DNA from 3 places in the Kitasatospora sp. NPDC054939 genome. Region 1 is predicted to be linked to each of the others. Evidence: riboswitches for the same ligand, from Rfam matches in the RefSeq annotation. Region 1 holds a riboswitch; each other region holds the start of a gene.
What was found. A riboswitch is a leader RNA that binds a small molecule or an ion and turns the genes downstream of it on or off. The one in region 1 is predicted to bind cyclic di-AMP.

Region 2: linked by a shared signal. The riboswitch ahead of ACWGB8_RS27585 (transglycosylase family protein) and the one ahead of ACWGB8_RS12365 (M23 family metallopeptidase) in region 1 are both predicted to bind cyclic di-AMP.
Region 3: linked by a shared signal. The riboswitch ahead of ACWGB8_RS09380 (NlpC/P60 family protein) and the one ahead of ACWGB8_RS12365 (M23 family metallopeptidase) in region 1 are both predicted to bind cyclic di-AMP.

The regions. Positions count from the first base shown of each region.
Region 1 is NZ_JBSGXP010000032.1:36,575-38,885, forward strand. Features, by position in the region: gene ACWGB8_RS12360 (MFS transporter) at 1-583, opposite strand, end outside; cyclic di-AMP (ydaO/yuaA leader) riboswitch at 899-1,052, shown strand; gene ACWGB8_RS12365 (M23 family metallopeptidase) at 1,056-2,084, shown strand.
Region 2 is NZ_JBSGXP010000117.1:8,683-10,993, reverse strand. Features, by position in the region: gene ACWGB8_RS27590 (cytochrome P450 family protein) at 1-726, shown strand, start outside; cyclic di-AMP (ydaO/yuaA leader) riboswitch at 1,014-1,173, shown strand; gene ACWGB8_RS27585 (transglycosylase family protein) at 1,179-2,204, shown strand.
Region 3 is NZ_JBSGXP010000022.1:33,090-35,400, reverse strand. Features, by position in the region: gene ACWGB8_RS09380 (NlpC/P60 family protein) at 1-1,118, opposite strand, end outside; cyclic di-AMP (ydaO/yuaA leader) riboswitch at 1,129-1,283, opposite strand; gene ACWGB8_RS09375 (NlpC/P60 family protein) at 1,617-2,311, opposite strand, start outside.

The DNA.
Region 1 (2,311 bases):
CCGGGACGTGCCGGGCGGCCACCGCGATCACCAGCACCGCCAGCGGGACGTTCAGCAGGAAGATCCACCGCCAACCGGGCCCCTCCACCAGCCAGCCGCCGAGGAAGGGGCCGACCGCCGCCGACACCCCGCCGAGGCCGGACCAGAGCCCGACCGCCCGGGAGCGGTCGTCGGGGTGGAAGGCGGCCTGGAGGATCGCCAGCGAACCCGGGGTGAGCAGTGCCCCGCCGATGCCCTGGAGGGCGCGGGCGGCGATCAGCACCTCGACGGTGGGGGCGGCGGCGCAGGCCGCCGAGGCGGCGGCGAACCAGGCGACGCCGAGCAGGAAGATCCGCCGCCGGCCGTAGCGGTCCCCGAGCGCCCCGCCGAGCAGGATCAGCCCGGCGAGGGTCAGCAGGTAGGAGTTGAGGGTCCATTGGAGGGCGGCCATCGAGGCGCCGAGGTCGGCGCCGATCCGGGGCAGCGCGACGTTCACCACCGTGCCGTCGAGCATCGCCATGCTGGAGCCGAGCACGGTCGCCAGCAGGACCCAACGGCCCTGCGCGGTGCTCAGGCGCAGGGTGCCTGCCTCGTCATTCGCCACGGCCCGATCGTGCTCCCCGGGGGCCTACGTGACAAGGGTCACCGGTGGTGTGTCGGGGGATGGCCCTGCGTGTGTGATCGCATGCGCACGGATGAGGAAATGGGCGCTGCGGAATCGCCCAACTGCACGGCGTAATCGGATTGTGTACATACTGTGCAGCCGATCATTCGGAGCGTCACGGCATTTCCCGATCTTGCGCCGGAATTCGGAGATCGACATTGCTTCGGTTCGGCGGATGGGTTTTAGTTCAGCGACCGCCCGGCCATCCCGGGTGGATCCACCGGGTAGAACGCCTAGTCCTGCCGCTGCCCGGAGGTTCGAACTGAGCTCTGTACGGCAGGAGCGGGGGACCCACAGGTAAGTCGCCGGACCGTCATTTCGGTTCGGCTAGGGGTGAAGCCGCGCTTGCGGCCGGGCAACTCCAGCCCGAACCCGACAGCTCACCTCGCAGGCGTCGGAGAGGAAATCTTCCATGCCCGCACAGGCTCGTCGTATCGCCCTGCCCCGCGCCGCCCGCATCGGTATCGCCACCGCCGTCACCGGCGCCGCGTTCGCCCTCCCGCTGGTGACCGCCATCAGCGCCTCGGCCCACACCGCTCCGGCCGCGAAGACCCAGCCCGCGCAGACCTCCACCTGGACCGGCGCCACCAGCGTCGACGCCGTCGCCCCCGCCGAGAAGCCGGCCGAGGCCGCCAAGCCGGCCGTCGCCGAGAGCTACAAGGTCGTCAGCGGTGACACCCTCTCGAAGATCGCCTCCGCCAAGGACGTCCAGGGCGGCTGGCAGGCGCTGTACGAGCAGAACCGCTCGGTCGTCGGTGCCAACCCGAACCTGATCTTCCCCGGCCAGCAGCTGTCGCTGGGTGCCAAGGCCGCCGCCGAGGCCCCGAAGCCGGCCGCCCCGGCCGCAAAGCCGCAGGCCTCGCAGGACTCCGCGAAGCCGGCCGCCAAGCCCGCCGCCAAGCCGGCCGAGGCCCCCAAGACCGCTGCCCCGAAGCCGGTCCAGGCCGCCAAGCCCGCCGCTCCGGCCGCCAAGCCCGCCGCCGCGCCGGCCACCCAGGCCCCGAAGCCCGCCGCCCCGGCCCCGGCCGCCGCCGCGTCCGGCTACGTCGCCCCGGTCAGCGCCAAGCAGGGCACCGCGTACGGTGTCGCCGGCTCCATGTGGTCCTCCGGCCACCACACCGGCGTGGACTTCGCGGTCCCGACCGGCACCAGCCTGAAGGCCGTGGCCGCCGGTACCGTCGTCAAGGCGGGCCCGGGCGGTGCGTACGGCAACGAGGTCGTCATCAAGCTGGCCGACGGCAAGTACGCCCAGTACGCCCACCTGTCCTCGATCAGCGTCTCGGCCGGCCAGGCCGTGACCGCCGGTCAGCAGGTCGGCCTCTCCGGTGCCACCGGCAACGTGACCGGCCCGCACCTGCACTTCGAGATCCGCACCACCGCCAACTACGGCTCGGACGTCGACCCGATCGCCTACCTGCGCGCCCACGGCGTCAGCATCTGAGGCGACCCGGTCGCACCGTCCGCGTCGAACGGACCACCGCTGGGTGCGGGGCGAACGACCGCCCGGGATGGTCATGTCGGGTGACCGCCCGACCGGGTGATCGCCGCGCCGAGTGGCGTTGAGAAGCCGGGCCGGCTCCGCGAGGGACTTCCTCCCTCTCGCGGGGCCGGCCCGGCTCTTCGTGTTGCGGCTCTTCGTACCGCGGCTCGCGTGTTCGGTGGTGCGTG
Region 2 (2,311 bases), on a different contig from region 1:
GGCGGTCCGCGCGGGGGTGTCGGCCGGGCGGTCAAGCGGATGCGCTCGTACCTGCTGGAGCTGATCCACCGCAAGCGGGCGGACCTCGGGGACGACCTGATCTCGGGCCTGATCCGGGCGAGCGACCACGGCGAGCACCTCACCGAGAACGAGGCGGCGGCGATGGCGTTCATCCTGCTCTTCGCCGGCTTCGAGACGACCATCAACCTGATCGGCAACGGGATGTACGCGCTGTTCCGCAACCCGGGGCAGCGGGAGCTGCTGCAGGCGTCGGTGGCGCGCGGGGAGAGCGGGCTGCTGGAGACCGGGATCGAGGAGCTGCTGCGCTACGACGGGCCGGTGGAGCTGGCCACCTGGCGGTTCGCGACCCGGCCGCTGTCCATCGGCGGGGTGGACATCCCGGTGGGCGACCCGGTGCTGGTGGTGCTCGCGGCGGCGGACCGCGATCCGGCCCGGTTCTCCGACGAGAACACCCTGGACCTGGCCCGGGCGGACAATCCGCACCTGGGCTTCGGCCACGGCATCCACTACTGCATCGGCGCCCCGCTGGCCCGGTTGGAGGGGCGGACGGCGCTGGCGACGCTGCTCTCCCGGCTGCCGGACGTCGCGCTGGCGGAGCGTCCGGAGAATCTGCGCTGGCGCGGCGGTCTGATTATGCGAGGACTTCGTGAACTCCCCGTGGAATTCACCCCCGAGCAGCAGACTGGGGCCGGTCCGGGAGGGTGAGGCCCGGGTCGGCCCCGCCGAGCCATCCGTATGCTCCCGATGCCGTTCCCGTGCCGCCGCGACACGTTGACGGCGTGTCGGACGAGGGTGAGAACGATCCGCCTGAACCATCATCAAAGCGGACATACGGCCCTCGTTGGTGGGCGATCGAACGGTCTCCGTAATTCGTGCGTGATACCGACGATATGAGCTTGTGATCGGTTCGGGGTTTGTCTACTCTCCGGTTCAGTTCGCAGCTGCGGACCCCGAGCGCGGTACGCCGAATCCTGCCCGCCGCGCCGCCGGGAAGCCGACCAGCACCCATGGGCAGGGGCGGGGGACCCAGGTTTGTTGCCGTCCCCACGGCTTGGGGTGAAGCCGCAGACGCGGAAGTCTCCGCGCGACGCGGCCGGGCCACCTCCCGGTCCGAACCCGACAGCTCACCTCGCAGGCGTACGGAGAGGGACACCTCCATGCTCTTCGTCGGAACCGGCCGCCACCGTCGCCGCACCCAGACCGAGAAGGCCATCGCCGTCGCCGGGGTCACGGGCGTCGGACTCGCCCTGCCCCTGCTCTCCGCCACCGGCGCCTCCGCGGCCCCGGTCAGCACCTGGGACGCCGTCGCCCAGTGCGAGAGCGGCGGCAACTGGTCCATCAACACGGGGAACGGCTACTACGGCGGCCTGCAGTTCGCCTCCAGCACCTGGAAGTCGTTCGGGGGCACCGCCTACGCGCCGCAGGCCAACGAGGCCAGCAAGGCGGAGCAGATCTCGGTCGCCGAGAAGGTGCTCGCCTCGCAGGGGCCCGGCGCCTGGCCGGTCTGCTCCAAGAAGGCCGGCCTGGTCAAGGACAACACCCCGCCCCAGGTCGAGCGCTCCAACGAGGCCCAGAAGGGCGGCGCGAACGAGCGGCCCGCCGCGGCGCCCCAGCAGCCGTCCCAGCAGGCCGCGCCCGCGCAGGAGCGGCCCGCCCAGCCGGTCTTCACCGGCAAGGCCGGCTGGGACGAGCAGTCGCGGGTGTACTGGTACCAGAACGACGGTGCCTGGTACTGGACCAGCCACGCGCGCGTCTACGAGATGTTCGCCGCCTCGAAGGTCGCCCAGGAGGAGGCCGAGGCGTCGAGCGCCGCCGGTGCGGAGGAGGCCGAGGAGGCGCCCGCCGCCGAGGCCGCCCCCGAGGAGCCCGCCGCCCAGGCCGCCCCCGAGGCCCCCGCGACCGCCACCGGTGCCCCCGTCGCCACCGCGACCGGGGCGTCCGCGCAGGACGGCGCGCCCGTCACGGCCGCGCACCCGGCCGAGGGCGCTCCCGCCGCGGTCCAGCCGGCGGCCCCGGCGGCCGACGGCCACGGCTACACCGTCCGCTCGGGTGACACCCTGTCGGCCATCGCCGCCGCCAACGACGTCCGGGGCGGCTGGCCCGCGCTGTACGACGGCAACCGCGGCACGGTCGGCGAGAACCCGGACCTGATCCTCCCGGGCCAGGTGCTGAACCTCGGCTGACGCCGTGCCGGGCCCGGTCCGCCGGCCCGCCGCTCCTCCCGTGCACCGCCCGGCGACGGAGGGGGTCGTTCGGCCCCCTTCGTCCGCTTCTGGGTGCATCCCACGGG
Region 3 (2,311 bases), on a different contig from region 1:
AGCATGCTGGCGGTCTCGTAGCGCACGTTGGCGCCGGGCTTCGGCGCGTGGATGACCTGGCCGCCGCCCACGTACAGCGCGACGTGGCTGCGGTCGGCGCGGTAGATGATCAGGTCGCCGGGCTGGGCGTTGGCGAGGTTGGTGCCCACGTTGGTGCCGGCGCCGGCCTGCTGCTGCGAGGTGCGCGGCAGCGACACACCCGCCTGGGCGTACGCCCACCCGGTGAGGCCGGAGCAGTCGAACGAGGACGGACCGGTGGCGCCGTAGACGTACGGGGCGCCCAGCTTGCTCTCGGCGGCGGCGATGGCCGCCGCGGCGCGCGAGCTGTTCGCGGCCGGGGCCGGCGGCTTGGCCACCGGCGAGGTGGCGGCGGTGGAGCCGGCCGCCGGGCGGGCGGCGTCGCGCGAGGCGCGGTCGGCGGCACCGGCCGCGGCCTTGGCGGCGTCCAGCTTGGCCTGCTCGGCCTTCTGCTTCGCCTCCAGCGCGGCCTTCTCCTCGGCCAGGCGCAGCTGCTCGCGCTCCTGCTCGGTCAGCGTGTTGAGCAGTTCCTGGGCCTTCGCCAGCTTGGCCTGGACCTCCTCCTTGGAGGCCTTCAGCTGCTGGGTGGTGGACTCCAGCTCGTTGAGCTTGGTCTGCGCCTCGGAGCGGTCCTGGTCGAGCTTGCGCTGCTGCTCCTTGAGCTCCTTCAGCGCGCCGGACTGGGTGCTGCCGGCCTGGTTGAGGGTGCCGGCCTGGGTCAGGAAGCTGTCCGGGTTGGTCGAGAGCATCAGCTCGACGGTCGGCGATATGCCGCCGTTGCGGTACTGCTCGGCGGCGATCTCGGCCAGGCCGCCCTGCAGGTCGGTCACCTGGGCCTGCTGACGGGCCACCTTGTCCTGGATCTCGCCGACCTGCTTCTGCAGCTCCTGCTGCTTGGCGACGGATCCGTTGTACTTCTCGGTGGCGACCTCGGCCTGCTCGTGGAGCTGGTCGACCTGCTCCTTGACCTGGTCCTTGCTCGGCATCGGGTCGGCGTGCGCGCCGGACTGCGAGGAGAGGGCGACGGCCGCGGCGGCGGCGGCGGTCAGGATCGAGACGCGGGCGCGGCCGGCAGGCTTGGGACGACGATGGGACGCCACGAAGGCGGACTCCTTCTTCCTACGTCCGCCTACCGGGTGAGCTGACGGGTTCGGGCCGGAAGCATGCCCTACGACGCCTCACCGGCCCTTCCACGGGCCGACCTGGCGCCGATTCACCCCGGAGGAACATGGTTCCCCGGCTCCGCTGTGCAGCCCCCCCGGAGGGGTCCCCTGTCGGACAGTCGGACTGTCCCAGCTGCCTCGCGAACTCGGCGGTAACCACCGCCGCCACCCGGGCTGGGTGATCGACTGTGCGGTGGTTCAAGGCACGACCCTAGTAATGAATCCGTGATCCGTTCAAATCGTTGTCAGAAAAAAGATGGAATGTCAGCTGAGTTCATTTGTGAATATGACCACGTGTGATCGGCCGACCGCACAGGGCTGACCGTTTCCCGACCGGACACCGCAAACAACCGCGCCACCCCTCCCGGAGGGGTGGCGCGGATCACAGGACCGGGCGGGCCGGTCCGGGCGTGTCCCGGGGGTACTGCCGGTCCGTCAGACGACGCGGCGGATGGTGTTGACGCTCATGCCGTCCGACCGGCCGTCGGCCTTCATGACCTTGACGACGTCACCGGTGCGCGGCGCGTGGACGGCCAGGCCGTTGCCGATGTACATCGCCACGTGGCTGCGGTCGGAGCGGTAGATGATGAGGTCGCCCGGCTGGGCCTCGGCGAGCGAGGGCACCCGGGTGCCGACGTTGCCCTGCGCCTGCGAGGTGCGCGGCAGCGAGACGTTCGCCTGCTTGTACGCCCAGACCATCAGGCCCGAGCAGTCGAACGTGCTCGATCCGGTGGCCCCCCACTGGTACGGCGAGCCCTGCTTGCTCATCGCCTTGCCGACGGCGACGCCCGCGTAGCCGGCGGCCTCCGGCAGCGGGGCGCTCAGGTCGGCGCGGGCGGCGTCGCGCGAGGCGCGGTCGGCGGCCTGCTTGGCCTGCTGCAGCGCGGCGCGGTCGGCGGCGCTGAGCGAGTTGAGGAGGTCCTGCGCCTCCTTGAGCTTGCGGTTGACATCCGCCTTGGACTGGTTGAGGTCCTTGGTGGTGCTGTCCAGCGAGGCCAGGACGGCCGCGGCCTCGGTCTTCTGCTGGTCCAGCCGGCGCTGCTGGTCGAGCAGGCCCTTGAGCGCCTCGGCCTGGCTGGTGGAGGCCTGCTGGACGCTGGAGGCCTTGTCCAGGTAGCCGGACGGGTCGG